4 regions of the Planococcus sp. TJ-302 genome follow, and region 1 is predicted to be linked to each of the others. Evidence: riboswitches for the same ligand, from Rfam matches in the RefSeq annotation. Region 1 holds a riboswitch; each other region holds the start of a gene.
What was found. A riboswitch is a leader RNA that binds a small molecule or an ion and turns the genes downstream of it on or off. The one in region 1 is predicted to bind S-adenosylmethionine.

Region 1 (7,668 bases):
TATTCGGTTCGAATGCGATCCTTCGTGCAATTGCCGAAGTTTACGCACAAGACGACAGCAAAGAAAAATTTGTTCGCGATTTCATCAAAGCATGGAACAAAGTGATGAATGCCGATCGTTTTGATGTAACAAACTAATTAGAAAAAATCCTGGCCAGGAGCATCATGCTGGCCAGGATTTTTTTGCCGTAAGCCCTCTTTGAGACGAGGTGCTTACGGTTTTTTTATTTCTGATAGTTAAAGGAACGAGATATTTGTAAGCATGAGAATAGGATTTTCCTGTCAGCTGCTTTAAAATACACTCTCATTTAGCTTCACAAACCAAATCTCTTAAGCGAGAAGATGGAAATATCAAATTCGCTCCGGCCTGCTAAAGCCATTTGGCTTAACACTTCCCCCATCACACTGCCAAACTTGAAACCATGCCCAGAAAAGCCGCAGGCAAAAATTACGCGGTTATTTTCCGGATGAAAGTCGACGATAAAATCATTGTCGCTTGATAGTGTATACAAACAGGTTTTCCCTTGTTCAAGTTTCCCGTTTGCTTCAGGCAGGTAGCTTTCAAGAAAATGCCTCAAATCGCCTTCATCTGCATCGTATAATCCGAAATTCTGTTTTTGCAGATGCGGATCAATTGCTTGTCCTCCATCCGATCTACCGATTTTAAGCCCAGTGCCATTCAGGCTAGGAAAACCGTAAAACTTTTTATCATGGTCTTCTACGTAAAAGGAAGGGAAATGGGCCGCATCGTATAGGGAATGAGGGGCTTCGAACCAACCGACGGCTTTGCGTGTCGGCTGAATGGGCAGCTTTAAATCGGGCAGTAGTTTCGCAGCCCATGCCCCGGCAGTGACAATCACTTTCTTGGCAAGGAATTCCGCATTTCCGGTTGAAATTTTAACGCCTTTCGCATCATGTAAATCGATGTGCTGAACGGGTGTATTGGGCATAAAATGTGCTTCGTTCGCAAGCGCAATTTCTTTATACGCCCGAATCGCATTCTCGCTGTAAATGACACCGGATTCCGTTTCAAAGCAGCCGATAAAATGGTCCGGCACTGAAAAGCCGGGCCATCGCTCTATAATTTCAGTGCTGTTGAGAATCTCTAACGATAGGTCATACTTTCTGGCAGCTGCAATAGTTTCCTGTAGAAAAGGGGATTCCTTCGGGCCAAGGCCAATCACTCCGGTTTTTTCAAAAATCTTGGTGCCGGTCTGCCGCTCTAATTCCTCCCATAGCTGCTGGGCACGCAGCACTAACGCAACGTATTGTCGGCCTTCGCCATAAGCATGCCGGATCAAGCGGGTATCCCCGTGGTGGCTGCCATTAAGGTGAGGCGGGTCGAAGGCATCGATCAATAGCGTTTTTGCGCCTTGCTGTGCTAAAAAGGCGCCGGCCGCCATGCCCATGGTTCCGGCGCCGATGATGGCGACATCGTAAAGAGATTCGTTTGTCATTTTTATATCACTCCCATACTTGCTGAATTTGAAACGTTTTAAAGAAGGCAGGCTGGCCTGTAAAATAAATGGATATGAATTATTATTAGAATAGTAGTGAAGATTTGAATCATTGTCAATCAGCCATTGTACGCCCAGCAATCATAAATTTCGGATTTCCACAAAAATGATTTGTGTAAATTCAAAATAAAAGAAAAATAGGTTTGACAGGAGAGTCAATGTCAAATACTATCGTTAATATGTAAAAAAATTAAATAACTTATCAAGAGAGACTGAGGGACAGGCCCTGTGAAGTCCAGCAACCATCATTTTTATGAGAGGTGCTAATTCCTGCAGAATGGTTTTCATTCTGAGAGATAAGAAATTGGTCGAGCCTCTTTCCTATTGAAAGAGGCTTTTTTGCATCAAAAAACAGGGAGATTTCCCGCGTGCTTCGCAAAGATAACACCACTTAGACAAAGAAAAGGGGCTTGAACATGAAAAGAAAACATTATTTATTCGTATCGCTTTTTTTATTAGTAGGCAGCGCACTCGGCGGCTGTTCGTCAAAGGAAGCGACAAGCGCAACGGGCGACCAAGTGATTTTGGTAGGGACGCAGAATGATTATCCACCGTTCGCTTTTGCGGATGATAACAACGAATTGACCGGGTACGACATCGAAGTTGTAAAAGCGATTGATGAACAATTGGATGGCTACGCATTCGAGTTTGTCGCCGTTCCGTGGGACAGCATGTTTCTTGCTTTGGAATCCAATAAAATCCAGGCAATAGCGGACCAAGTAGCGAAGACGCCTGAACGCCAGGCAAAATACTTATTCACCGACGAGTCTTATTTTGCCGCTGAAACGGTCATTGCCGTGAAATCAGGAAGAGAAGATATCCAAACAGTCGAAGATCTGGAAGGCAAGGCGGTCGGCGCATTAGCGGGCGATTCATATACGCTTTTGCTGGAGGAATACAACGAAACGGCGAAAACCCCTATCGACTTGAAATACAGCGAAAGCGGCAACCCTTCAGAAATTTTGCAGGATGTCCAAAATGGGCGTGTGGATGCCTATGTTAATGATCCGATTATGATCAATGCGGTGTTGGAAAAGAACGATTTAGGCGTCGAAATTGTGGGCCAGCCCTTGGTCAATGATGATATGGGAATTGTCTTGAAAAATGGCGAGCAAGGCGAAGAGTTGAAAGCATTGGTTGATCCGATTCTGGAACAGCTTAAACAGGACGGCACCTTAGCAGAACTATCGAAAAAGTGGACTGGCGGAGAATATATTCCTGAATAAAAGTTCCTGGAAGGAAAGAGAAAATGGAGAATTTACTGGATCTGAATTTTTTAATCGATAGTTTTCCTGCGATTGTTTCACGGCTGCCCATTACGATCGGAATAGCGGTCGGCTCATTGGTATTAAGTTTGTTTATCGGCGTTTTTACGGCATTGATTAAAATATATAAGGTTCCGGTATTAAGTGTAATTTCATCGATATACGTATCTTTTATAAGGGGAACGCCTTTGCTGGTTCAAATCTATCTCGTGTTTTATGGAATACCGAAGATCATTTACTTTCTGCAGATCGAATACGGTTGGCTGCAATCCGCAGACGTCAATAGCATTGCGCCTGAAGTATATGCGTTAATGGCATTTTCCATCAACCTCGGCGCGTATTTATCCGAAACGATCCGTTCCGCAATTGAATCGGTGGACCGCGGCCAATTTGAAGCCGCGAAAGCGATCGGCATGAGCCCGACGGCTATGATGCTGAAAATCATCTTTCCGCAGGCTTTGGCCGTAGCCATACCGAACCTCGGCAATATGTTCATCAGTACGATCAAAGACACATCTCTTGTGTTCATCATCGGCGTCGTGGACATTATGGGGCAAGCCAAAATTCTTGGTTCGCGCGGCTTGGCATTTTTTGAAGTATATATTGCGGTATCCATTGTCTATTGGATTCTTTGCATTATCGTGGAGCGGGTGCTAGTGAAAATAGAGAAGCGGGCGCGCAGATATGAAAGAGGGATTGCGGCATGATCAAGTTAGAAAACATCCACAAATACTATGACAGCCAACACGTCCTGAAAGGAATCAACCTAAAGGTCTCTAAAGGTGAGATTGTATCGATTTTGGGTCCAAGCGGATCAGGAAAATCGACGCTGCTGCGCTGCATCAATTTCCTGGAACAGCCGACGAGCGGAATCGTGGAAATCGGCGGCAAAAGAGTGGACGTTGAATCTGCAAGCAAGGCAGATATTTTCGCGTTAAGGACGTCGACCGGTATGGTCTTTCAACAATATAATTTATTTAAAAATTTGACCGTGCTGGATAATGTGATGATCGGCTTGACGAGCGTCAAGCAATTGAAGAAAGACGAAGCAAAAAAGAAGAGTCTGGACATCTTGGAACGTGTGGGATTGACGAATCGGCTCAGCTATTACCCGGCACAATTATCCGGCGGCCAGCAGCAGCGGGTCGGCATTGCCCGTGCGCTTGCGCTGAATCCGGAAGTTTTATTGTTCGATGAACCGACGTCTTCACTTGACCCAGAGCTGGTTGATGAAGTTTTGGCCACGATTAGAAGCGTAGCAGCTACTGGGAAGACGATGTTTATCGTGACCCATGAGCTCCAGTTCGCCCGTGAAATCTCGGACCGCGTCATTTTCATGGAAGACGGCGTGATTGTCGAAGAAGGAACAGCAGAACAGCTTTTCACTCAGCCGAAAGCGGAAAGAACAAAGCAGTTTTTAAGTAAAGCAAGCCGAAATAAGTAGAGATGATAAACGAACCTGGACATAGGAAGGATGTTTTGAAATGAACCCGATCGAACAAATTTTGAAAAGCTTTCCAATTGTCATTCTTGACGGCGCAATGGCGACAGAGCTTGAGAATTACGGCTGTAACTTAAATGATCGTTTATGGTCAGCGAAAGTTTTGATGGAAAATCCGGAATTGATAAAGAAGGTCCACCTCGATTATTTCCAAGCCGGCGCAGATTGCGCGATTACGGCCAGTTACCAGGCAACGATCGAAGGCTATAAAGAAAAAGGGCTGACAGCGGACGAGGCAGCGGACTTGATCAAAAAGTCGGTTGGACTGGCACAAGAGGCGCGCGATGAATTTTGGGCGGAGCTGGACGATCAGTCGAACCGGCCGAAACCGCTGGTGGCCGCTTCCGTGGGTCCGTATGGTGCATTTCTTTCGGATGGCTCTGAATACCGCGGCGATTACGGTGTGGGCAAGGAGGAGCTGAAGGATTTTCACAGAAGCCGCATGAAGCTGCTGGCAGAAGCAGGCGCTGACCTATTGGCGTGTGAGACAATCCCTTCTTTGCTGGAGGCGGAAGCGATTGTGGAAGTGCTGAAGGAATTTCCGGGAGTGTACGCGTGGATCTCTTTCAGCGCGAAAGATGCTTTCCACATTAGCAACGGAGAAACGGCTGCTGAATGCGCCAAGTACCTGGATGGCCAGGAGCAGGTAGCGGCAATCGGCATTAATTGCACCGCGCCAGCTTTTATCGAATCACTGATAGGGGAAATCGCGGAGCAGACCGCAAAGCCGATTATCGTTTATCCGAATTCCGGTGAAGCGTACGACGTTGCGAGCAAGACGTGGGACGGAAAGGCGCTTGAAGAGCGCTACAGCTCCCTTAGCCAAAGATGGCATAAAGCCGGGGCGACAGTAATCGGCGGCTGTTGCAGGACCTCTCCGCAAGATATCGAAGGCATTGCCGCGTGGGTGCGCAATTCCTAAAGCTGCAAATAAAAAGGAAGGCTTTTATGCGGCGCATAAGAACCTTCCTTTTTTATCGGTATCAGCGGTGCTGGTCGAGCAGGATTGGGTTGCCGTCCGGATCTTCGACAGTGAAGCTCGCAGGGCCTTCGCTCGTTTCATCCGCTTCGCTGAGAAATTTTACGCCGCCGGCTTTCAGTGTTTTCTGGAGCTCGCGAATATCCGCAAACTCCCCCAGGTTTTGCGCATTTTCATCCCAACCCGGATTGAATGTCAGGATGTTCTTTTCGAACATGCCCTGAAATAGGCCGATAATCGTCGTGCCGTTTTTCATAATGAGCCAATTTTGCTCGATATCGCCGGCGAACGTTTCAAACCCCAGCTTTTCGTAAAAATCTTTCGAGGCGTGGATGTCGCTGACGTTTAGACTGACTGAAAAAGCGCCCAATTGCATGTTGTTGCCTCCGTTTCACTTTTTAATAGTAGGCATTCGCCTTCCGCTCTAATCAAGAATCCACATTATTTAGTCCAGTGCTGATTCAGCTGGATTCTTCTTCGCAGACAGGGAAGCAAGCACAGATTCATCGAATCCTTTTACGATGAGCCATACTGCTAAAATCATTTCCGTGGCTGCTACCGGCAGCGCCAAAATGCCCCCCCAGAAAGATACTTGTTCAATTACTCCGAACATGACTAACAAAGCACATATAAAAACGAATATAGCACCTGTTATTCCTAAAATAGATATAAACCTGGGTACGAGCCTGGTTCTATAAAAAATATAGCTGTACATAATCGTGTTAATCCCTAGAAAGAAAAGTGGTCCAAGCATAAATGTCCAATCATGGATAGCAATCAATGAAGTTCCGGCAGCTTCAAAAGAGGCAGTATCCGGAGAGCCTGCTGCTGCAAATTCCCGGCTTAAGGTTAGTAAAGATAGTACACTGATTACACCAATAGTAATGACAACCGCTTCAAGAAACCGAAAGCAAACATGCCAAAGAGCAATTGTTTCGTTGTACTTTCTTAAAATTGGAAACATGGTCGTCGCTGTGCCGACCGCTGATATGACGAGAACCAATTCCATAAGCGCTCCAAATATGATTTGGTTGTCGTGTTCGGCACCTTCAACCAGGTAATTGGGTACGTTTAGGATAGGAGCGTATAAAAGGACACCGGCAACCGCTGAAACTGCTGCCAGTAGAAATAGCACACCCACAATTTTTGCCGCTCTTTTGTTAGAATTCATTTCCTGCCTCCTTTTTTAAAACCTCATAAAAAATAAAGCAAAACAATCGGTGTTCTTAGCGCCCCATCCCTGTAAAATATCTCTGGCTGCGGCAAGTTAAAGATCCGAGCAATGCGAAAAGCCAGTTCTAGAGATGACAGAAGTTTCTCTTTTGAGGCTCTATTCAACAGCATAGCTGGAAGTTCCTGCTAAATTCAGATAAAAAACTTCTCTTCTCTAAAAGTTTCTGGGTTGAAGGGAATTATGCCTTGCAAGCTTCTTCCTAGCCTTGGTTTTTGTTTGTTATTAGGCCATTGCAAAAGGGCTTTCCGCTTTATAACGCGCTTTAAATAGTTTATAATTGGGAGTTGGTAGCAGATATTTAATGTAAATAGCCAATATGGATTATGATAAACTTATAAAAAAGGCAGAAGAGCTGTACAGCCGGACTAGGCATGCATCTTGATCTGCAAATATACGGGATAAGGAAGGGTATAATGAGCAACCGACATGAAAAAACAGATGTTATCTTAATTGGTGCGGGAGTCATGAGCGCAACTTTGGGCGCAATGCTTAAAGAAGTAGCACCGGAATGGGAAATCAAAGTGTTTGAGAAGCTCGAAAAAGCGGGAGCGGAAAGCTCCAATGAGTGGAATAATGCCGGTACGGGGCATGCGGCACTGTGCGAGCTTAACTATACACCCGAAAAACCGGATGGCTCTGTAGAAATCAGCAAAGCGATCAATATCAACGAACAATTTCAGCTGTCCAGACAGTTCTGGTCTTTCCTGGTGAACAATAAGCGGATCAGCAATCCGCAGGACTTCATCATGCCGATTCCGCATATGAGCATGGTGCAGGGCGAAAAAGACGTGAATTTTTTGGAGAAGCGTTTTGAAGCGCTATCTAAGAATCCGCTGTTCAAAGGCATGGAATACTCTGCTGACCCTGAAAAGCTGAAGCAATGGATGCCGTTGATCATGGAAGGGCGCACGTCGAACGAACCGATTGCGGCAACCAAAATCGACTCCGGCACAGACGTCAATTTCGGCGCGTTGACGGAAATGTTGTTTGACCACCTGCAACAGAAAAATGTCGAGATCAATTACAAGCACAGCGTCAAAGACATCAAACGCACGAGCGAAGGCCTTTGGGAAGTCAAGGTCCAGAACCTCGCCGACAATAAAATCGAGTACCACACTGCGAAATTCATCTTTATCGGTGGCGGCGGCGGAAGTTTACCATTGCTGCAAAAAA
Region 2 (7,668 bases), on a different contig from region 1:
CATCAGTCATTCCGGGTTTCAAAAATGTGCGCCAAGTAAAAGACAATCTGCAGACGTTGGATGCCGAAGGGTATTCAGCCGAAGAGCTGGAGCGTCTGTCGCAATTCTATAGAGAAGAAGTAGCCGGGGCAATTAGAGGCCCTTATTAAGGGTGAAATTTCTGGAGAGCCTTATCTCGAAGAAATTCCCTTCATTTGAATCAGAAAAAGCTTTGCCGTCTATCGGTGAAGCTTTTTTTTTGCAGCAAATGGTTCAAATGTAGGATAAGCTGTTGTAACTTTTGTATGGGCGCGTTAAACTTAAATGGGAATTAGTGGTTTATTTATTAAAAATATAACAACTTAAAACTATTTGTAAAAATTATTGAAATATTACGCTATTAGTTTTTTGAACTAGCAAAGAATAGGGAGGTAAAAAAATGGCAGATTTACGAGTGCCCGAAAAGCGCTTTCGGCCAGAATTGGAAGGAATACGCGCGGTGGCAGCTCTTTTGGTGGCCATCTATCACATTTGGATCGGGTCGGTGTCCGGTGGGGTCGATGTCTTTTTTATCGTCTCAGGGTATTTGATCACAACATCTCTTTTGTCGCGGATGGTGCGGGAGGGCCGTATCAATTACGCGGAAAACTTGCTCGGGCTGGCAAAGCGGTTGTTTCCGCTGGCGTTTACAGTAATAGCAGTGAGCGCAGCGGCGTCGATTTTTCTCTTGCCGATGAGCACGTGGAAGCAGACAATCGCGGAATTGTTTGCCTCAATTTTTTATTTCCAGAATTGGCAGCTCGCGAATAGCGCGGTTGATTATTTGGGGCAGAACAACCAAGCGAGCCCGTACCAGCATTTCTGGGCGTTGTCGATTCAAGGCCAGTTTTACGTGACGTGGCCAATCGTCATCACGCTCGTGTACCTTCTCGCGACGAAAATTTTGAAGACACCGGTGCGCAAAACGTTGCTTGGGGTGCTGGCGGCTATTTTCTTCGCTTCGCTCAGCTACTCGGTTTACATCACCGCTGTCAATCAGCCGTGGGCGTATTTCGATACATTTGCACGCGCCTGGGAATTCAGCCTCGGCGGGATGCTTGCGCTGCTGCTGCCGTATTTGAAGTTTCCGGATCGTGCGCACCTCATCATGGGATGGTTGGGCCTTACGATTATCGCGTTTACGGGGATGCTGCTTCCGGTGTCGACTGTGTTCCCGGGCTTTGCAGCGCTGCTGCCGACAGGTGGGGTGATCTTGGTCATCATAGCGAGTGAAAACGGCAATCTCTTCGGTGTGCAGAAATTGCTCGGTTCGAAGCCGTTTCAATACTTCGGCAGCATTTCCTACGGCTTTTACCTCTGGCATTGGCCATTGCTTGTTTTCTATTATGCCTTTTTCAACACCGAGACGGTTTCGCTGTTTGGCGGGCTCAGCATTTTGGCAGTGACGTTCGTGCTGTCGATCGTTACGATTTGGCTCGTCGAAGCACCTGTGCGGCAGATGCCGGTCAAGCAATCGAAAAAACGTTTGACGAAAGTACTCGTCACACTGATGATGCCGGCCATTCTGGTTGGCGTGTCGTGGAGCGTCTTTGTCCAGGCAAGCAGCAGCGTCGCCGTTCCTGTCGTAACCGAAGACAATCCAGGCGCCCGTGCTGTTTCGGAAAACATCCAGCCGGCGATTGAAGCCGAGCTCAAGCCGGATTTTCTGACTGCGAAAGAAGTGCTGCCGGCCTTTTATAATGACCAGGACTGTACTTCCTCCGGCAGCAAGAACGCTAAATTGAAGGAATGCTCGTACGGTGTGACGGAAAATCCGGAGCATGTGCTTGCATTGGTCGGCGGTTCACATTCAGGGCACTGGTTCCCGGCGCTTGAAGAAATCGCGGAAGAACTGAATATGCGTATCGATGTCTACAACAAGGATGCATGCCGCTTCACGAACGGCGATTTCGATGGGTTATTAACGGAAGCATGCATGACATGGAATGATCAACTCCATCAGCGGCTCATGGAAGATCCGCCTGATTTGATTTTCACAACGGCGAACGTAAGTTCCAAAGCAACCGTGCCGCAGGTTTATATCGACAAATGGAAGCAATTTGAAGGTGTAACTGATATTTTTGCGGTGCGCGACAATCCACGGATGAAAGTCGACCCGACGCTTTGCCTTGATGCCTCGACTGTAGAAGACTGCTCCGTGCCGCGCAGCGAAGCGCTGGCCGCTGTAGCACCGTGGGAAAACACGGAAGGCATTCCGGGCAACGTGACATTTGTGGACATGTCGGAATATTTCTGTATTGATGATCTGTGTTCGCCGGTAGTTGGCAACGTGCTCGTCTACCGAGATAAGCATCATTTGACGACACTCTACTCCAAAACTATGGGTCCGGCACTAAAAGAGCATCTTGAGCCGGTGCTCAAGAAGTAACTGAAACGATAAACGCACCGCCAGCAAGCTAATTGCCGGCGGTGCGTTTTTTATTCTTCCATTTGTGTGGAGGGTCCTTGTTTAACGCTAATAAACAGAAAGTTCTCTGTTTTTAGACGAATTTTCTTGACCAGCGTCCCGTATGCAGGTAAGATTTTAAGAATACAAAAACTGCATAGTGAATTCTTATCGAGAGAAGTTGAGGGACTGGCCCTGTGACGCTTCAGCAACCAGCCATTCGTGGTCAGGTGCTAAATCCAGCAGGCATGCAATGGCCTGGGAGATGAAAAGGAACGAGTTTAACGACCGTAAAGCCTTCTTTTTCATGGAGGGCTTTTTTCTATATACAGGAGGGTGAGCGGCATGAAGTTATTGGATGCATTGAAAACGCGCGTGTTGACAGGGGACGGTGCGATGGGGACGCTGCTGTATTCGTACGGCATCGAGTATTGCAACGAGGAGCTGAACCTGCAGCGGCCGGAAATCGTCAGCAAGATCCACCAGGATTACATCAAAGCGGGAGCCGATATCATCCAGACAAATACGTACGGTGCGAATGCCCATAAGCTCGCGCGCTACGGCCTTGAAGAGCAAGTGAAAGACATCAACCTCGCTGCGATCGATATTGCGAAGCGCGCCGCGTCGCCTGGCGGGCAATACGTCTTCGGTACAATTGGCGGCATTCGAGGCATGCGGAAAAGTGATGCCACGATGCAGGAAATCATTGCGATGGTCGACCAGCAGGCGCAGCATTTATTGTCAGGCGATCCGGACGGCTTGCTGCTCGAGACGTATTACGATTTTGAAGAGCTTGCTGCGACGGTCACGCATTTGAAAAAGATGACGGATACCCCGCTGATTGCGCAAGTGTCGATGCACGAGCCGGGCATCCTGCAAAACGGCATGTCGCTGAACGAAGCACTGCACCAGCTTGAAGCGCTCGGAGCGGAAATCGTCGGCGTCAATTGCCGCCTCGGCCCGCACCATACGATCCAAGCATTCGAAGAAGTGTCGCTGCCGGAAAAAGCCTTCCTGTCGGCCTATCCGAACGCCAGCTTGCTCGACGTGGAAGACGGCCGCATTGTCTATGAATCGGAAGCCGATTATTTTGGCCGGGCTGCATTGTTGTTGAGAGAAGAAGGGGTGCGCCTCATCGGAGGCTGTTGCGGCACGACGCCGAAGCATATCGAAGAAGTGAAAAAGCGCATGCGCAATTTAGTGCCGGTGACAGAAAAGCAAGTGGTGGCGAGAAAGCCGATCGTCATCCGCGAAGCGGAAGCGCTCGACGCCAAGCCGCTGCACGAAAAAGCGAAGACGGAGCGCACGATCATTGTCGAACTCGATACGCCGCGCCATTTGGACGTCTCGAAATTTATCGAAGGCTCGAAGGCGCTGAATGCGGCGGGAGTCGATGCAGTGACGATGGCCGATAATTCGCTTGCTTCGCCGCGCATTTCCAATATGGCAATGGGCTCGATTTTGAAGCAGCAGGAAAACATCCGGCCGCTTGCGCACATCACGTGCCGCGACCGCAATTTGATCGGCCTGCAATCGCATTTGATGGGGCTTGACGCACTTGGCATGCATGATATCCTGGCAGTCACGGGAGATCCGACGAAAGTCGGTGATTTCCCGGGAGCGACAAGTGTCTATGACGTTTCCAGCCTGGAATTGATTCAGCTGATCAAAAAGCTCAACGAAGGCATTTCGTTTTCCGGCAAGCCGCTGCGCAAAAAAGCGAACTTCTCAGTGGCGGCGGCATTCAATCCCAATGTCCGCGTCGTCAGCCGGGCGGTCAAGCGGCTGGAACAGAAAATCGACAGCGGCGCAGATTATTTCATTTCCCAACCGGTGTTCACAAAAGAGAAAATCATTGAAATATACGAAGAAACAAAGCATTTGAGCACGCCGATTTTCCTTGGCATCATGCCGCTGACAAGCATCCGCAGTTCGGAATTCCTGCACAACGAAGTGCCAGGCATCAAGTTATCGGAAAATGCGCTTGAGCGGATGCGCGCATGCGGCGACGACAAGGAACGGGCGACGGCTGAAGGCATTGCGATAGCGAAGGAATTGATCGATACTGCGGCTGGCCTATTCAATGGCATTTACTTGATCACGCCATTTTTCCGCTACGAAATGTCCGTGGAATTGATCAATTACATCAGGCAACTAGATTTGAAGAAAGAAGGCGAAAGCAGCCATGTCCAAAACACTTATTGAACAGCAGCTTGAAAAACGGATCTTGATCATCGATGGCGCCATGGGAACGATGATCCAAAACGCCGATTTATCAGCGGAAGATTTCGGCGGCGAGGAATTTGACGGCTGCAACGAATACTTGAACATTGTACAGCCGGGCGTCATCGAAAGCGTCCATAAAGCCTATCTGGAAGCGGGAGCGGACATTCTTTGTACGAACACGTTCGGCGGTACGCCGGTGGTGCTCGACGAGTATGGACTTGGAGACCAGGCAACCGACATCAACCGCCGTGCTGTAGAAATTGCCAAGAAAGCGGCTGCTGACTATTCCACCCCTGAATGGCCGCGCTTTGTCGCAGGCGCGATCGGACCGACGACGAAAACTTTGTCGGTGACAGGCGGCATCACATTCGACGCATTGCGCGAAGATTTTTATGTACAGGCGAAAGCGCTGGTTGAAGGCGGCGCGGACTTGATCTTGCTTGAAACGAGCCAGGACATGCTGAATGTCAAAGCGGCGACCATCGGCATCAGGCAGGCTTTCGAAGAGGTAGACAAAGAATTGCCGATCATGATTTCAGGGACCATCGAGCCGATGGGCACAACGCTTGCCGGGCAAAGCATAGAAGCATTTTATATTTCCATTGAACACGTCAAGCCGTTGTCGGTCGGTTTGAACTGCGCAACGGGACCAGAATTCATGACGGACCATTTGCGCTCGTTGTCCGAGCTATCCGACGGCTTTGTCAGCTGTTACCCGAATGCAGGGCTGCCGGACGAAGAAGGCCATTACCACGAAACGCCGGAATCGCTGTCGAAAAAGCTGCGGGGCTTTGCTGAAAAAGGCTGGCTCAACGTAGTCGGCGGCTGTTGCGGTACGACGCCTGCGCACATCAAGGCTGTGAGAGAAGCAGTGGCTGGGCTGCCGCCGAGAAAACCGGACCAAACCGGGCATGGGCATGTCTTGTCCGGTATCGAACCGCTGCAATACGACGATTCGATGCGTCCGCTGTTTATCGGGGAACGCACGAACGTCATCGGTTCGCGGAAATTCAAGCGGCTCATCGTTGAAGGGAAATTCGAAGAAGCTTCTGAAATCGCACGCGCCCAGGTGAAAAACGGGGCACACGTCGTTGACATCTGCCTCGCGAACCCGGACCGCGATGAACTCGAGGACATGGCAAACTTCATGCACGAAGTGGTGAAGAAAGTCAAAGTGCCGCTCGTCATCGATTCAACGGACGAAGAAGTAATCGAAGCGGCGCTGAAGTTTTCGCAAGGTAAAGCGATCATCAACTCGATCAATCTTGAAGACGGCGAAGAGCGCTTTGATGCCGTTATGCCGCTGGTGAAGAAATACGGGGCGGCGGTTGTCGTCGGAACGATTGATGAGCCGGGTATGGCAGTGACGCGTGAACGCAAACTGGAAATCGCAGAACGCTCGTATGATTTATTGGTCAACAAATGGGGCCTTGCGCCGGAAGACATCATTTTTGATCCGCTCGTGTTCCCGGTCGGCACCGGCGATCAGCAATACATCGGTTCCGCGGTCGAGACGATCGAAAGCATTCGCCTGATCAAGGAAAAATTGCCGCGCACATTGACGATCCTCGGCATCAGCAATGTATCGTTCGGCTTGCCGCCGGTCGGCCGGGAAGTGCTGAACGCGGTATATCTTTACCATTGCACGCAGGCGGGGCTCGATTACGCCATCGTCAATACGGAGAAATTAGAGCGCTATGCGTCGATTCCTGAAGCGGAAATCAAGATGGCCGATGAATTGCTGTTCACGACGACAGACAAGACATTAGCGGATTTCACCGATTTTTACCGCGACAAGAAAAAAGAAAAAAGCGAAGACGACATTCCGAAAACTGTTCCCGACCGCCTCGCTTATTATATTCTGGAAGGCACGAAAGAAGGGCTCATTCCGGACCTTGAAAAAGCGCTCGGCATGTACGATACGCCGCTTGATGTCATCAATGGGCCGCTGATGGCTGGCATGGCGGAAGTGGGACGCTTATTCAATGACAACCAGCTGATCGTCGCCGAAGTGCTGCAAAGCGCAGGCGTCATGAAAGCCGCGGTTTCATTTCTTGAAGGCTTTATGGAGAAAAAAGCCGCGGACGATACAGGCAAAGGGAAAGTGGTGCTTGCCACGGTCAAGGGCGACGTGCACGACATCGGCAAAAACCTGGTCGACATCATCCTCAGCAATAACGGCTTTAAAGTGATCGACATCGGCATCAAAGTGACGCCGGCGACGCTGATTGAAGTTATCAAAAAAGAAAAGCCGGATATTATCGGGCTGTCAGGCTTGCTGGTGAAATCCGCCAAGCAGATGGTGCTGACCGCGCAGGACTTCAAGGAAGCAGGCATTGATGCACCGATCTTGGTCGGGGGTGCTGCCTTGTCGAGGCGCTTCACTGAAACGAAGATCGCCGCTGAATACGACGGCCCGGTCATTTACGCGAAAGATGCCATGCAAGGCTTAGACTTGGCCAACCGCCTGCAAAGCGGGGCAGGAAAAGCCGTGCTGCTGGAAGAATTGGGGGCGCAGCAAGAAAAGCGCCAGGCATCCGAAGCGGCAAAAGCCGCCAAGCCAGCTGTTGCGGTAGCGGAAAAACCGGTGAAGACTGTGCGCGAAGATGTGCCAGTCTTTGTGCCGAACGACTTGCGCCGCCGTGTCTTAAAAGAGTATTCGGTTGCGCATTTGTATCCATACGTCAATATGCGCACACTGATCGGCCATCATCTCGGATTGCGTGGCTATAGCGATAAAATGCTGGTGCAAGGCGATCCGCGCGCGGTTCAGCTCCACGAATTGGCAACGGAGTTTCTTGGCTCCGGCATTTTGAAGCCGTCCGGTGTTTATCAATTTTTCCCGGCACAAAGCGACGGCGACGATGTCGTCATCTACGACCCGGCAGACGGCAAGACGGAAATCGAGCGCTTTACTTTCCCGCGCCAGGCCGCCGAGCCGTTCCTATGCCTTGCCGATTACTTGAAATCCGTCGGCAGCGGCGAAATGGATTATGCCGCATTCATGCAAGTCACAG
Region 3 (7,668 bases), on a different contig from region 1:
TTATTGGTAATGGACCGGGAAAAAGCGGAAGCGCTTGGGCTTAAGCCTTTGGCTAAATTCCGTTCATTCGCGACAGGCGGGGTTCCGCCTGAAGTCATGGGCATCGGCCCGATCGTGGCAATTCCGAAAGCCTTAAAACTGGCCGGCTTGTCAATCAGCGACATCGACGTCTGGGAATTGAACGAAGCTTTCGCTTCGCAATCGCTGGCTGTTGTCCGCAACCTCGGCATCGACATCGATAAAGTGAATTTCAACGGCGGAGCAATTGCCCTTGGGCATCCGTTGGGCGCAACAGGGTCGATTTTGACCATCCGCATGATGAGTGAATTGAAGCGCCAAGGCAAGCAATTCGGCGTAGTGACGATGTGCATCGGCGGTGGAATGGGCGCAGCAGGCGTCTTTGAAATGCTATAGAAATTAACAGTGAACCAATAAAAACAAGGAGGAATTCACAATGGAACAAGAAAAAACATTGATCAAAGGCGGCAGTTTCCTTATCGAAGAGGCAGACCTTTCCCGTGTCTTCACACCAGAAGATTTTACAGAAGAACATAAAATGATTGCCAAAACGACCGAGGATTACGTCAACACCGAAGTAATGCCTGTCGTAGAGAAATTGGAAAACCACGAGTTTGAACATTCCGTGCGCTTGCTGAAATCAGCTGGCGATCTTGGCCTGCTAGGAGCAGACGTTCCAGAACAATACGGCGGACTTGGACTTGATAAAATCGCTTCAGCATTGATTGCTGAAAAAATGTCGAAAGCCGGCGGATTTTCAATCACGCACGGCGCACACGTCGGCATCGGTTCATTGCCAATCGTCCTTTTCGGCAACGATCAGCAGAAACAGCAATATTTGCCGCGCTTGGCGACAGGCGAAATGATCGCTGCTTATGCATTGACTGAGCCGAGTTCAGGGTCAGACGCATTGGGCGCGAAAACAACTGCTCGCTTGAACGAAGCTGGCACGCATTATGTGCTGAACGGGGAAAAGCAATGGATTACCAATGCCGGTTTTGCTGACGTCTTTGTGGTATATGCGAAAATTGATGGCGATAAATTCTCAGCGTTCATCGTTGAACGTGCTTATGCCGGCGTTTCAGTCGGACCGGAAGAAAAGAAAATGGGCATCAAATCTTCATCTACACGCACATTGATCTTAGAAGACGCGCAAGTGCCTGTGGAAAACCTTTTGGGCGAAGCAGGGCGCGGGCACATCATTGCGTTTAACATCCTGAACATTGGCCGCTACAAATTGGGAGTGGGCACAATCGGAGCTTCAAAACGCGCGATGGAAATCACGATTCCTTATACAAATCAGCGCCAGCAATTCAAGACGCCGATTTCATCGTTCAACTTGACTCGCGAAAAATTGGCGACGATGGCTTCTCACTTATATGCTGTAGAAAGTTCGGTTTACCGCACAGTCGGTTTGTTCGAAGACCGCATGAGTGATTTCACGGATGAGCAGCAGGCTGACGGCAAATTGGTGGCCGATTCAATCGCTGAATTTGCAGTTGAATGTTCGTTGAATAAATTCTTCGGCACAGAAACGCTTGATTACATCGTTGACGAAGGCGTTCAGCTTCACGGCGGGTATGGCTTTATGCAGGAATACGAAATCGAGCGCATTTACCGCGATTCCCGCATCAACCGCATTTTTGAAGGAACGAATGAAATCAACCGTTTGCTGGTTCCGGGTACGTTATTGCGCAAAGCATTGAAAGGTGAGCTTCCGCTGCTTCAGCACGCACAGAAGTTGCAAGAAGAATTGCTGATGATGATGCCAGAAGAAGTCGGCACAGAAGCTTTGGCGCAGGAAAAATATCTTGTCCGAAACGCGAAGAAAATCGCTTTGTTGGCAATCGGCTTAGCGGCGCAGACATACAGCACGAAATTGGAGCAGGAGCAGGAAATTCTCGTGAACATCGCCGACATCGTCAGCAATGTCTTCGCGATGGAATCTGTCGTTCTCCGCACAGAGAAAGCAATTGCGGCATCAGGCGAAGTAAAAGCGCAGCAGAAATTGCTGTACACGCAGATTTATTGCCAGGAAGCATTCGATAAGATCGAGAAAGACGCGAAAGAAACATTGATCGCAGCAATCGAAGGCGACAACCAGCGCATGATGCTTTCTGCATTGCGCAAATTAACGCGTTCGACGCCATACAACGTTATCGCGAAAAAACGCGAAGCGGCAGTCAAATTGGTCGAAGCAGAAAAATACGTGGTGTAATAGGGACCAACAGGCTCATTCGGTGAGCCTGAAAACGAAAAGAGGATTGGGCAGGGGGCCTAATCCTCTTTTTGCGTTATTCGGGAGGCACAAGCGAAGGGAGTATTTTACATCGACGCAGCGCCCGCGATTTGGTAAGCTTGGAAAAAAAGGAGGATTTTTCTTGATTACCTATTACGCATATCCGAAATGCACAACTTGCCGAAAAGCGAAAAAATGGCTGGACGACCAAGGGATTGAATACAACGAGATCAATATTGCGGAAGCACCGCCTTCAAAAGAGCAGCTCAGCGAAATTTATGGAGCGAGCGGAGTCGACTTGAAGAAGTTTTTCAACACAAGTGGCATGAAATACCGCGAGCTTGGCTTGAAAGACAAGTTGCCCCAAATGAGCGAAGAAGAACAGTTGGAATTGCTGGCTTCTGACGGCATGCTCATTAAACGTCCGCTGGCTTACGGCTACGACAAAGTGACACTCGGGTTCAAAGAACAGGACTTTGAGTCCAGCTGGAGATAGAGCAATTGATTTCTTGTATTTCCGATTTGTTTATGTCAAACTTAGATATGAGTAAACTACATAATATGGAGGGTTTTCGATGAGCACACCACTAGAACTTCGTTATTCAAAAGAGCATGAATGGGTCAAGGTAGAAGGCGCGACAGCACGGATCGGCATTACTGATTTTGCACAAGCTGAACTTGGAGATATCGTTTTTGTCGAATTGCCGCAAGTTGGTGACGAACTGAAAAAAGACCAGCCTTTCGGCAGTGTCGAGTCTGTTAAAACTGTTTCTGAACTTTACGCTCCAATCAGCGGAAAAGTACTGGAAGTAAACAGTGAGCTTGAAGACAGCCCGGAATTTGTTAACGAATCCCCTTATGAAAATGCGTGGATGGTGGTAATCGAATCCCCTAGCGAAGCTGAATTGGGCGAATTGATGACAGCTGAGCAATACAAAGAAATGATCAACGAGTAATTCCAAAGCGCCTTTGTGGCGCTTTTTTTATACACAATTCTGGACATACTTTCCGAGCGAGGTGTTGCTTTATGGAAAAAGTGATTGTGGTGGAAGGAATCAGCGATAAAGTGAGGATAGCGCCGCTTATTGCAGAACCCGTGACGATTCTTTGTACAAATGGTACAGTAAGTGCAACAAGGCTTGAAGAATTGCTGCTGCCGTTTGAAGAAATGGATATCATCATATTGGTGGACGCGGACAAATCAGGCGAGAAGCTGCGCAAACTGGTGAAGCGCGAGTTTCCGGAAGCCCGCCATTTCTATATCAACCCGAGCTACAAAGAAGTAGCTGCTACACCTATCCGCATCCTGATGGATATACTGATATCAGCAAACGTTCAAGTCAATAAGTTTATAGCTGAGGGATGAAACCGCATGAATGAATGGACACATAAAGAATGGCTGAAAGAGAAAAATACAAACGACGTGGCTGCTTACTACCTGTATGCGCCGATGTGCGGAACTTGCCAGATTGCTTCGAAAATGCTGGAGGTCGTGCAGGAACTGGTACCGGATCTGCCAATGGGAAAAGCAAACTTGAACTATGTGCAGGAAATCGCTTCGCTGTATCAAGTGGAAAGCGTCCCGTGCCTGCTCATCACGCAAAATGGACAGCTGAAAGAAAAGATTTACGCGTTCCAATCCGTACCTTATCTGTATGGAAAGTTAAAATCAGTTGACGTATAAATCCAGGCATGGTAAATTAAATTTCTGAAATTAATTAAATATCGTTACTCTTATTAAGAGTGGTGGAGGGAAGTGCCCTATGAAGCCCGGCAACCGTCATGAAAATGAAATGGTGCCAAGTCACGCGAAGCTGAAACTTCGGGAAATGAGAGATCGGTTCAACTTTTTAAGTTACCCTTCTGCTCATTTCTGCGCAGAAGGGTTTTTATTTTTGGATTAGGAGTGTTTATGGAATGATTGAACTTAAAAAGTTATCGAAAGTGTTCGATACGGGCAAAGGCTCGTTGACAGCGGTCGATGGAGTGGAACTGGACATTGCACCAGGCGAGATTTTCGGCATCATCGGCTATAGTGGAGCAGGCAAGAGCACGCTCATCCGTTTATTGAACGGATTGGAAAAGCCGACGTCGGGGTCAGTCGTCATCAACGGCCAGGACATCACAGCGATCAACAGCAAGGAATTGCGCAAAGCACGCCAGAAAGTCAGCATGATTTTCCAGCATTTCAATTTGCTGTGGTCGCGCACCGTCAAAGAAAATATCGAATTTCCGCTTGAAATTGCAGGAGTGCCGAAAGAAAAACGTGCTGAGCGTGTCTTGGAACTTGTGGAGCTCGTTGGACTCACCGGAAGAGAGAACGCGTATCCTGCGCAGCTATCCGGAGGGCAAAAGCAGCGCGTCGGCATTGCCCGTGCTTTAGCGAACAACCCGGAAGTGCTGCTTTGCGATGAAGCCACTTCTGCATTGGATCCGCAGACGACCGATTCGATCCTGGATTTATTGGTGGATATCAACAAACGCTTAGGATTGACCATTGTGCTCATCACTCATGAAATGCATGTCATCCGTAAAATCTGCCACCGCGTCGCCGTCATGGAAGGTGGACGCGTCGTAGAATTAGGAGACGTTCTGAACGTTTTCCAGGCGCCAAAAGAAAACATCACCAAACGTTTTGTTGCTCAGGTGACAGACACCGAAGATTCCCAGGCAACCATCAAGCATTTGCGCGAACTGTATCCGTCGGGTGTCCTCATCAAACTGGTATTCGTCGGAGACCAAACCGAGCAGCCGATCTTAACGAAACTGATTCGTAAATACCCTGTCGATATCAACATTGTGCAGGGGAATATCGCACATACGCAAAGAGGGGCTTATGGAACATTGATCTTACAAATAAAAGGCTCACAGCCTGAAATTGATGAAGCGATCGCTTTCCTTAATGCAGAAGACGTCCAAACGGAGGTGATGGCAAATGATTGAGTCATTATTCCCGAACGTCGACTGGAATGATATGTGGGAAGCTACGCTCGAAACCATTTACATGACCGCGATGTCGACATTTTTCACGTTTGTCATCGGTTTGGTGCTCGGCATCGTCCTATTTTTGACAGCACCGAAGCAATTATGGGCCAACAGCATTGTCAATTGGCTGACCGGTGCATTCGTCAATATTTTCCGTTCAATTCCGTTCATCATCTTAATCATTTTACTGATTCCATTCACGAAGTATATGATCGGAACGATTCGCGGACCGAACGCCGCATTGCCGGCGTTGATCATCGGTGCTGCACCATTTTATGCACGCATGGTATTGATCGCCCTGAAAGAAATTGACAAAGGCGTAATCGAAGCCGCCCGGTCAATGGGTGCAAGCACGTGGACCATCATTCGCAAAGTGCTGCTTCCAGAATCAAAACCGGCACTTATTTCCGGCATCACGGTGACAGCCATTGCCCTTGTCGGTTATACCGCAATGGCAGGCATCATCGGAGCCGGTGGCCTTGGCACCCTGGCGTTCCTTGACGGTTTCCAAAGAAGCCGCCAAGACGTCACACTTATGGCCACGATCCTCATATTGATCATTGTATTTGCCATCCAGTTTATCGGTGACCGTTTGACTGTAAAGTCGGACAAACGCTAATCATAAAAAACACATAAAAAGGGAGACTGACAACATGAAGAAATTTGTAGCAGGAACATTACTAACAGCATTCGCATTAGCGGGATGCGGAGCAGACGAAGGCGGCTCAGGCGAAGAGTCATCAACATTGAAAATCGGTGCATCGAATGTGCCGCACGCTGAAATTCTTGAACAAGCTAAACCGATTCTTGAAGAACAAGGCATCGAACTTGAAATCGAATCATACCAAGACTACATTTTACCGAACCAAGACTTAGAAGCAGGTGAAATTGACGCTAACTACTTCCAGCACGTTCCTTATCTGGCTTCACAAGTAGAAGAGTTCGGCTATGAGTTTGAAAATGCCGGCGGTATCCACATCGAGCCAATCGGCGTTTATTCTCAAGAATACGATTCTTTGGAAGAACTTCCAGAGGGTGCTACTATCCTAATGAGCAGTTCAGTTGCAGATCACGGCCGCATTTTATCTATGCTTGAAGCGCAAGGTTTGATCAAGTTGGATGAAGCTGTGGAGAAAACGACAGCAGAAGTCAGCGACATTTCGGAAAACCCTAAAAACTTGCAGTTTGAAACAGATTACGAAGCAGCAATTTTAGTGCAAATGTACGAGCAAGGCGAAGGTGACGCTGTATTGATTAACTCTAACTACGCAATCGATGCTGGCTTGAACCCTATGGAAGATTCCATTGCACTTGAAGATTCAGACTCACCATATGTCAACATCATTGCGGTCCGCAAAGGCGATGAGGACAAGGAAAATGTCCAAGCATTGGTCGAAGTATTGAAATCACAAGAAATCCAAGACTTTATCTTGGAAGAATGGGGCGGCTCTGTCGTACCTGTAGATTGACAAAAAGCATCCGAGAGGATGCTTTTTTATTTTGATAAAATAATGAAAATATTCCGCGTTTTTCTCAAACTATTCTATTTTTTTGCCTCCTATGATACTTTTGAATAATAATGATAATACAATTGTTCACATGGGGAGGACAAAATAATGAAGATTAAGTTTGGTTTGCTGCCAAGAATTATTTTGGCAATCGCTTTAGGAGTGTTAATCGGTTCATTTGCGCCTGAATGGCTGGCTCGCGTTTTTGCCACGTTCACCGCTATTTTCGGAAGCTTTTTGAATTTCATTGTTCCATTGATCATTCTTGGTTTTATCGCTCCGGGTATTGCTAAACTCGGAAAAGGCTCAGGGAAATTACTGGGGCTTGCCACATTTTTCGCTTATTTCTCGACAATAATTGCTGGCATTCTGGCATTTGTGGCATCAACGACAATTTTACCGAATTTCATGAAAGCCGGATCGATGAGCAACATCGATGATCCGGAACATGCACTTGCTGCATCGTATATCGCATTGGAAATGCCGCCAGTATTCGGCGTTATGTCCGCTTTGATTCTCGCGTTTTTGCTTGGAATCGGTATGGCTTCAACAGGTAGCAAAACAATGATTTCGTTCTTTGATGAATTCCAGGCGGTTATTGAAAAGACGATTTCATATGTAATCATTCCATTGCTGCCAATCCATATTTTCGGGATTTTCGGCAATATGGCATACGGCGGGGCAGTTGCTGAAATCTTGTCATTGTTTGCTGTTGTATTCGTCATGATCCTCATCCTTCACTGGATCATGCTCCTGCTGCAATACACGACTGCCGGTACCTTGAATAAAAAAAATCCATTCTTCTTGCTGAAAACGATGATGCCGGCTTACTTTACCGCGCTTGGCACCCAGTCATCTGCGGCAACAATTCCAGTTACCGTCCAGCAAGCACGCAAGACCGGAGCCAACGAACGTGTT
Region 4 (7,668 bases), 540 kb from region 1:
GATTTGCTGTTTCCTGGGTTTTCACAACATCCGCAAGGACAATTTCGTTGCGGATCAACACGTCCGTTTCGTAATAGCCTTTGTACTCTTTTACTAGCGATGAAAGCTTTTGCTGAATCTTCCATAGCTCATCAAATGCATTTCTTCCTGCTATCACAGCTGAATCCGAAGCAGGAACAGGAACACTTAGCGGCTTCGTAAAATAGGCTGCGTTTATTTTTAAAAAGTCCATGCCAATATTGAATATATTATTGCTTAAATCGCCAAAAAGAGCTAAATGGCGTTGAGCTTCCAACGCTTCTTCCCGGTTTTCTTCACCGGTCGTCAAATATGCCGTTGCAACAGAAGCATTATTCTTCGTGAAGCCCGCCATATAATAAGGTTTGCCGTTTACCATCCAATAAATGGGATTTACAAATACACCTTCTGTCCATTTTTTATGCTTCTTTACTTTTTTCAAGAGCAGTTTTGTTGTTTGTTCATCCATAATACATTCCTCATCCTCTACACCTTACTGTAAACATATTCCTTATTAAACATTTTAACCTATTTTTGAGAAATAAGTTTTGTATTGTCGAGATCTTTCCGGTAGTTTTTCAGAGCATTTTAGGCAAATAAAAAAAGCTTATGCTATTGCATAAGCTGAGGAATTGTCAAGCTGTTCAATTTTCGGGAAATGTGGCTGCCCCATTTTTCGAACTCGACCAGAAAACCGTCGTGCCCGAATTGGGTATCGATGATTTCCCATGAAGCATTGGGTTGGCTGGCTAGCCAAGGAATCATCCCTTCGCTCGGATACAGCAAATCGTGTGTGTAGGAAAGAGAGAGGATCTCCACTTCCATCCGGGATTCTGAAACATCATGAGTGTTCATAGCGTGGAGCAAAACTACATAGCTATTGGCGTCAAAGCGCTTCGCCAATTTCTGCCCCTGATAAGCCAAATAAGATTCTACTTGAAAAGTTCCTTTGCCTCCGGCACGCCTGAATCGCTCGTTAAACATCCCACCGCTCCGATATGTCACCATCCCTGCTATGCGGGCTATCTCAAAACCTTTCAAATCAGCGGAGTCCTCGTAGTTTCCGCCATTGAATTTCGGATCGTTCACGATCGATTGAATGCCGATAAAATTGAATGCGACGCCAAAATCGCTGTAAGCCGGCGTTACGGCAAGCGGGAAAATCGCTTTGACGAATTCCGGGTAACTGCGTCCCCATTCCAAGGTTTTCATACCACCTAGAGATCCGCCAATTACGGCGGCAAGACCGGTAATATCCAATTCACGTAAAGCAGCGTATTCCGCATTCACCATGTCCCGGATTGTGATGGCTGGGAATGCTGCCTTGTAAGGCGTTCCGGTATGTGGATTGATGGACAAAGGGCCAGTAGTGCCGCTGCATCCGCCCAGCACATTGAAAGTGATGACTTGGAATTTATCCGTATCTACGGCTTTCCCTGGCCCTGCCAGGCCTGCCCACCAGCCTGGGTTTTCCGCAGTGCCGACAGCCCATTGATCACCTGTCAAGGCATGGCATATAAGGACCACTGGGGCGCCTTTTTTCCCGCAGCGTTCATAGGCAAGTTCGACATTCGCAAGGATTCCCCCCGACTCCAGGGCCAAAGATCCGATAGATACGCTAGCCATTCCGCATTCCTCCTAAACGTTTTCTAAAACTGCAGCTTGTATGGCCTGCTCAAGGTCTGCAATCAAATCTTCCGGATTCTCAAGGCCGACCGACAAGCGGATCAATTCTTCCGTGACGCCCGATGACTCAAGTTCCTCTTTAGACAATTGCTGATGCGTTGTCGACGCCGGATGGATGATCAACGATTTGGCATCGCCGACGTTGGCGACATGCGACCACAATCCAACGCTATCAATCAATTTACGTCCAGCTTCACGTCCACCTTTAACACCGAAGTTGACGATCGATCCATATCCATCCTTCAAGTATTTCTGCGCCAATCCATGTGATGGATGATTTTCAAATCCGATATAATTGACCCATTCCACTTGTGGATGGTCTCTCAAATATTCCGCTATGGCCTGTGCGTTGCTGTTATGGCGCGGAATCCGCAGATGCAGCGTCTCCAAGCCCTGTAAAAATGCATGCGCGCTCTCCGCACTCAAAGACGGGCCAAAATCACGCAGCAGCTGAACGCGCAATTTCGTTGCAAAGGAAGCTCCTTCTGCGTCGATTCCGTAACGTATGCCGTGGTAGCTTTCATCGGGTTCGGTATAGCTTGGGAATTTCGGGTTGTTCCAATTGAATTTCCCGCCATCGACAACTACGCCTCCGATTGTTGTACCATGGCCGCCAATCCATTTTGTTGCGGAGTGGATGACCACATCGGCTCCGAATTCGATCGGGTTGCTGCCGTAAGGCGATGCAAACGTATTGTCAATCAATAACGGAATATCATTGTCATGTGCAATGTTGGCCACTTTTTCGACATCGAAAACATTCAGGCTCGGATTGCCGATAATTTCGCCAAACAGTGCTTTTGTTTTATCGGTGATGGCTCCACGGAAATTTTCCGGATCCTTGCCGTCGACGAACTTAACCGTAATACCGTATCTCGGCAATGTATTTGCAAAGAGGCTGTAAGTACCGCCGTACAAGTTGCTGTCCGCGACGATCTCATCGCCCGCTTCTGCTACATTCAGAATGGAGAAAGCGATAGCCGCCATCCCAGATGCCAGCGCCACAGCTGCAGTGCCGCCTTCGAGAAGCGCTACTCGCTGTTCAAATACATCCACCGTCGGATTCATAATGCGTGAATAGATATTGCCGGCTTCTTTCAAGCCGAATAAATTCTGGGCATGCTCCGTATTCTTAAACACATAAGAAGTCGTTTTATAAATTGGCACCCCTCTTGAGCCTGTTACGGGATCAGGCTGCTGTCCACCATGCAATAAAAGCGTTTCCGGTTTAAAATTTGTCATTTCGTATTCCTCCTAAGGTTTTATGGATGGAAACCAAGGTTGAGGAGGGAACAGAAAAAGCCCTCTTCGATTAAGAAGAGGGCCGCCAAATACGGGTATACCTCCTCTCATCTGCCAGATCCCGTCGTACCGGATCTGTAGGATTTAGCACCTTTCCAAGCTGCGCTTGTTGGTTGCTGGGCATCACAGGGCCTATTCCCTCCGCCTCTCTTGATAAGAGTATTCAGATTTAGTTTTCCATCTTGTTGTGAAGTATAAAAAGAAAGGCCAGCAATGTCAAGAATAAAATTCAAATAATTTCGAAACCTTCCAGCATCGGTTGCGTTAAAATGAAGGGAAGGAGGAGAATACAGATGTTATTTTGGACAATTTCCGCACTCATATCAGGTTATATTATCGGTTCTTTGCATGGCTCGCTCATCCCTCAGCTGTTAACGGGCGTCAACATCAATAAAGAAGGCCTTAAAAACTCCGGAGCGTCGAACGCCGCAATTGTGCTTGGCTGGAAATTCGGCGCACTCGTCGCCGCCTTCGACATTATTAAAGGATTTGCTGCAGTGGCCGGATTTCGGCTGCTGCTCGACGCATCGGCGCTTTCGGATGGAACAGCCTGGACCTTGCTGTTCACCGTTGGCGCGGGCGTCGTTTGTGGCCACAACTTTCCCGTCTATATGAAGTTCAACGGCGGCAAAGGAACAGCACCGCTTATTGGCGTCATGCTGGCACTGGATTGGAAATTTGGAATTGCCGCTCTCCTATTATTGGTTGCCGTTTCACTCGCCACCGACTATCTCATCGCTGGCGTGCTGGTCCTTTACCTCATGCTTTTAGCTATCGCGATTTTTCCAGCTGAAGGATTTTGGCCACCAGCCTTTGCAATTCTGCTGTTTGCAATGGCTATCTGGAAGCATCTTGAAAATATTGCGCGCGTTCGGGAAGGCACCGAAAAAAAGGTTTCTGAAGTGCTGCGCAAAAAATCCGCCGGTTCTGCTTAACATAAGCTGGCAGAAATAAGTCCAAAAATTTTTTTGGAGTTTTAGTTGACTTTTACAACAGTCCCCTTTAAAGTAAGCATTACAAATCGAATACGTACATCACTTTCTTATCCAGAGAAACCGAGGGACAGGCCCTATGACGTTTCGGCAGCGGATTCGCTTCATGCGAAAACTGTGCTAATTCCTGCAAATGCATCCGTGCATTTGGAAGATGAGAACGAGATGGTTTCATGCCGAAGCCCTCTTTTTTTCTTATGGATTAAGAAAAAAGAGGGCTTTTTATCGTTCACTTTTGGAAAGATTGATCTGTACCGAAGAGATTTGCATAGATACACTCAGCTTGAGGAGGCGCTTTTACATGATTCAATTCGAGGAGGTCACAAAAACCTACCAATCCGGAAAACAGGAAATCCACGCTTTGAATGGCATTGATTTGACGATTGAGACCGGAGAAATATACGGAGTCATCGGCTTCAGCGGCGCCGGGAAAAGTTCACTGATCCGCACAGTCAATCTATTGGAACGCCCGACTACCGGGCGAGTGCTGATTCACGGAAAAGATATCCTGGCCTTGTCAGGCAGTGAAATCCGTAAAACGCGAAAAGACATCGGTATGATTTTCCAGCATTTCAATCTGCTGAATTCCAAAACGGTCTACCATAACGTCGCTATGCCACTGCTGCTGGCCAACACACCGAAAGATAAAATTAAGGAACAAGTCAAAAACTTGCTGGAGTTCGTCGGCTTGGCTGACCAAGCGGAGAAGTATCCGGATCAATTATCGGGTGGCCAGAAACAGCGCATCGGAATCGCCCGGGCGCTTGCCACTAATCCTTCCGTGCTGTTATGCGACGAAGCGACTTCCGCTCTGGACCCGCAGACCACGCAATCTATTCTTGAACTGCTGCGCCGCATCAACCAGGAATACAACATCACGATTTTGCTCATCACACATGAAATGGGCGTCATCCGTGAAATCTGCGACAAAGTCGCCGTCCTGGAAGCCGGCAAAATCATCGAAAAAGGAACAGTATTTGATGTCTTCACCAATCCGCAGCAACCGACCACCCAGCGCTTCGTGCGCTCGGTCATGAATGATGAGCTGCCGCCGTCGTTACTGGCACAGCTGGCGGATGCGGCACGAAGCCATTCCATTTACCGCATTCAATTCACCGGCTCGTCAGTCGGACAGCCGCTGATGTCCCGCATTTCACGTGATTTCAATTTAGATTTGAATGTTTTATTCGGCAACATTACTGAATTGCAAGGCGAGCCGTATGGCAATCTGATTGTTGAATTTACCGGCCCTGCTGCAGAGATACAAAAAGCGCTCGCGACAATCCGCAGCGGCAGCGTCAAGGTTGAGGAGGTGAAGCATTATGCTAATTGATAACGAACAAATTTTGGAAGCACTGTGGGAGACCGTTTATATGACCAGTGCATCATTCTTCTTCTCCCTGTTAATCGGCTTCCCGCTCGGCATATTGCTAGTCGTCACCCGTAAAGACCATTTGCTGGCCAATGAACCCGTATCAAAAGTACTGAACATCGTCATCAATATTTTCCGTTCTGTGCCGTTCATCATCTTAATGGTCGCCATCATCCCGCTAACGAGGCTGATTGTCGGCACGTCGATCGGTACGGCGGCAGCGATTGTCCCGCTGGTCTTTTACGCCGGCCCATATATCGCCCGTTTGATTGAGAACTCGCTGCTCGAAGTTGATAAAGGCGTCATTGAAGCCGCGCAAGCCATGGGTGCCTCTCCTGCCCAGATTATTTTCCGCTTTTTGATACCGGAAGCATTGAGTTCACTGGTGCTCGCCCTGACAATTGCTATTGTCGGCTTGATTGGCGCTTCTGCCATGGCAGGCGCCATCGGAGGCGGCGGACTCGGAGATCTCGCCATCACTTACGGCTACCAGCGTTTCGACACAATGGTCATGGTCATCACAGTAGCGATTCTAGTCGTCCTGGTGCAAAGCGTCCAATCCGCTGGCAACCTATTATCGAAGCAAGTCAGAAGAAGATAAAAACGAACGACAACTTAAACCATTATTGGAGGAAACCCACATGAAAAAAATTACAGCTTTTTTATTGATAACGATACTCGCATTGCTGCTGGCAGCTTGCGGCAACGACGAAGAAGGCGCTGACGGCAGCAGAAAAGTCACACTAGGCATCAGCGGCTCTGACACGACGATTTGGGACCACATTGCTGAAAAAGCCGAAGCAGAAGGAATCGAACTTGAAATCGTCACGTTCTCTGATTACGTTGCACCGAACATTGCCTTAGCAGAAGGTGAACTTGATTTGAACGCATTCCAAACGATTTCTTATTTCGATGAATTTGTCGCAGAACATAAACTGGATATCGTTCCGATCGGCTCGACTGTCATTGCGCCAATGGGCCTTTACTCTGAAAAACACAAGTCGATCGAAGAACTGCCTGAAGGTTCACAAATCGCCGTACCGAACGAAGCGACGAACATGGGCCGCGCCTTGCTGCTCCTTGAAGAAGCAGGCTTGATCGAACTTGCGGATGATGCCGGTTTGACAGGAACAGCTGATGACATTACGGATAACCCGAAAAAACTTGAAATTGTACCGATGATTTCTGGCCAAACACCACGTGCAATGGGTGACGTTGCCGCTTCAATCATCAATAACGGCATTGCAGTTGATGCCGGCTTGAACCCTACTGAAGACCCGATTGCCCGTGAAAGTGAAACAGCAACACCATACATCAACTTGATTGCAGCGAGTGAAGAAAATGCAGAAGATCCGGATTTCCTGAAAATCGTTGAACTTTACCAACAGGAAGACACGAAAGAATTCATCATCGAGCATACAAAAGGCGCTCAAATCCCGACATTCGTTTCTGTTGAAGAACTTGTCGATTATAAATAATTCTTGAGGAGGAATTCCAATGACCATTGCCAAAGAAACCGTCCAGGCTATTTCCCAGTCGATCGATTCCAAGCAGGCGGCGTACATCAGAGCCAGCCAAGCGATACATGCCAAACCTGAAATCGGAAACGAAGAGTTTTTCGCCAGCAAGACCTTAGTAGCCTTGCTTGAAAACGCCGGCTTCACCGTCGAAACTGGCGTTGCCGGCCACGAAACCGCCTTTTATGCGAGCTTCGGCGGTGATGTTCCCGGCCCAGCCATCGCTTTTCTTGCGGAGTACGATGCATTGCCCGGCCTTGGCCATGCGTGCGGCCATAATATTATCGGCACGACAAGCGTTGCCGCTGCAATTGCCTTGTCCGAGACACTCGCTTGGACTGGCGGCCGTATCGTAGTGCTTGGCACACCAGCTGAAGAAGGCGGACCCCACGGCAGCGCAAAAGGCAGCTTCGTGAAACACGGGCTGCTCGAAGGCATCGATGCCGCGCTGATGATCCATCCTTCGGGCAAAACGGCGCTGACCGGCAACTCGCTGGCAGTGGACCCATTGGAATTCCATTTCTACGGCAAACCGGCACACGCTGCCGGTTCTCCTGAAAAAGGCATTAACGCACTTGATGCCGTGCTGCAGCTTTTCAACAGCATCAACGCGTTGCGCCAGCAATTGCCGTCCGACGCACGCGTCCACGGTATCATTACTCACGGCGGCGATGCACCGAACATCATTCCGGAATACGCTGCTGCTCGATTTTACATTCGAGGCGATTCATGGAAAAAAACTGCGGATACCGCGGAGAAAATCCGCGCAATCGCTGAAGGC

Region 2: it holds a riboswitch for S-adenosylmethionine, as region 1 does, so the genes downstream of both, AC4EHB_RS12645 (bifunctional homocysteine S-methyltransferase/methylenetetrahydrofolate reductase) here and AC4EHB_RS10695 (transporter substrate-binding domain-containing protein) in region 1, are expected to answer to the same signal.
Region 3: it holds a riboswitch for S-adenosylmethionine, as region 1 does, so the genes downstream of both, AC4EHB_RS14915 (methionine ABC transporter ATP-binding protein) here and AC4EHB_RS10695 (transporter substrate-binding domain-containing protein) in region 1, are expected to answer to the same signal.
Region 4: it holds a riboswitch for S-adenosylmethionine, as region 1 does, so the genes downstream of both, AC4EHB_RS08115 (methionine ABC transporter ATP-binding protein) here and AC4EHB_RS10695 (transporter substrate-binding domain-containing protein) in region 1, are expected to answer to the same signal.

The regions. Positions count from the first base shown of each region.
Region 1 is NZ_JBZDOI010000001.1:2,203,425-2,211,092, reverse strand. Features, by position in the region: gene katG (catalase/peroxidase HPI) at 1-137, shown strand, start outside; gene solA (N-methyl-L-tryptophan oxidase) at 314-1,456, opposite strand; SAM riboswitch class I at 1,713-1,819, shown strand; gene AC4EHB_RS10695 (transporter substrate-binding domain-containing protein) at 1,933-2,742, shown strand; gene AC4EHB_RS10690 (amino acid ABC transporter permease) at 2,766-3,488, shown strand; gene AC4EHB_RS10685 (amino acid ABC transporter ATP-binding protein) at 3,485-4,225, shown strand; gene mmuM (homocysteine S-methyltransferase) at 4,266-5,204, shown strand; gene AC4EHB_RS10675 (VOC family protein) at 5,266-5,637, opposite strand; gene AC4EHB_RS10670 (DUF4386 domain-containing protein) at 5,707-6,432, opposite strand; gene AC4EHB_RS10665 (malate:quinone oxidoreductase) at 6,909-7,668, shown strand, end outside.
Region 2 is NZ_JBZDOI010000002.1:362,403-370,070, reverse strand. Features, by position in the region: gene AC4EHB_RS12655 (aldo/keto reductase) at 1-149, shown strand, start outside; gene AC4EHB_RS12650 (acyltransferase family protein) at 419-2,407, shown strand; SAM riboswitch class I at 2,591-2,697, shown strand; gene AC4EHB_RS12645 (bifunctional homocysteine S-methyltransferase/methylenetetrahydrofolate reductase) at 2,771-4,630, shown strand; gene metH (methionine synthase) at 4,611-7,668, shown strand, end outside.
Region 3 is NZ_JBZDOI010000004.1:49,712-57,379, reverse strand. Features, by position in the region: gene AC4EHB_RS14945 (acetyl-CoA C-acetyltransferase) at 1-414, shown strand, start outside; gene AC4EHB_RS14940 (acyl-CoA dehydrogenase FadE) at 455-2,236, shown strand; gene AC4EHB_RS14935 (arsenate reductase family protein) at 2,400-2,753, shown strand; gene gcvH (glycine cleavage system protein GcvH) at 2,833-3,213, shown strand; gene AC4EHB_RS14925 (toprim domain-containing protein) at 3,285-3,623, shown strand; gene AC4EHB_RS14920 (thioredoxin family protein) at 3,630-3,941, shown strand; SAM riboswitch class I at 3,989-4,093, shown strand; gene AC4EHB_RS14915 (methionine ABC transporter ATP-binding protein) at 4,175-5,200, shown strand; gene AC4EHB_RS14910 (methionine ABC transporter permease) at 5,193-5,861, shown strand; gene AC4EHB_RS14905 (MetQ/NlpA family ABC transporter substrate-binding protein) at 5,896-6,711, shown strand; gene AC4EHB_RS14900 (dicarboxylate/amino acid:cation symporter) at 6,859-7,668, shown strand, end outside.
Region 4 is NZ_JBZDOI010000001.1:1,658,515-1,666,182, forward strand. Features, by position in the region: gene AC4EHB_RS08095 (hypothetical protein) at 1-487, opposite strand, end outside; gene metX (homoserine O-acetyltransferase MetX) at 631-1,644, opposite strand; gene AC4EHB_RS08105 (O-acetylhomoserine aminocarboxypropyltransferase/cysteine synthase family protein) at 1,657-2,946, opposite strand; SAM riboswitch class I at 3,051-3,166, opposite strand; gene AC4EHB_RS08110 (glycerol-3-phosphate acyltransferase) at 3,300-3,941, shown strand; SAM riboswitch class I at 4,046-4,159, shown strand; gene AC4EHB_RS08115 (methionine ABC transporter ATP-binding protein) at 4,300-5,331, shown strand; gene AC4EHB_RS08120 (methionine ABC transporter permease) at 5,321-5,971, shown strand; gene AC4EHB_RS08125 (MetQ/NlpA family ABC transporter substrate-binding protein) at 6,012-6,848, shown strand; gene AC4EHB_RS08130 (M20 family metallopeptidase) at 6,868-7,668, shown strand, end outside.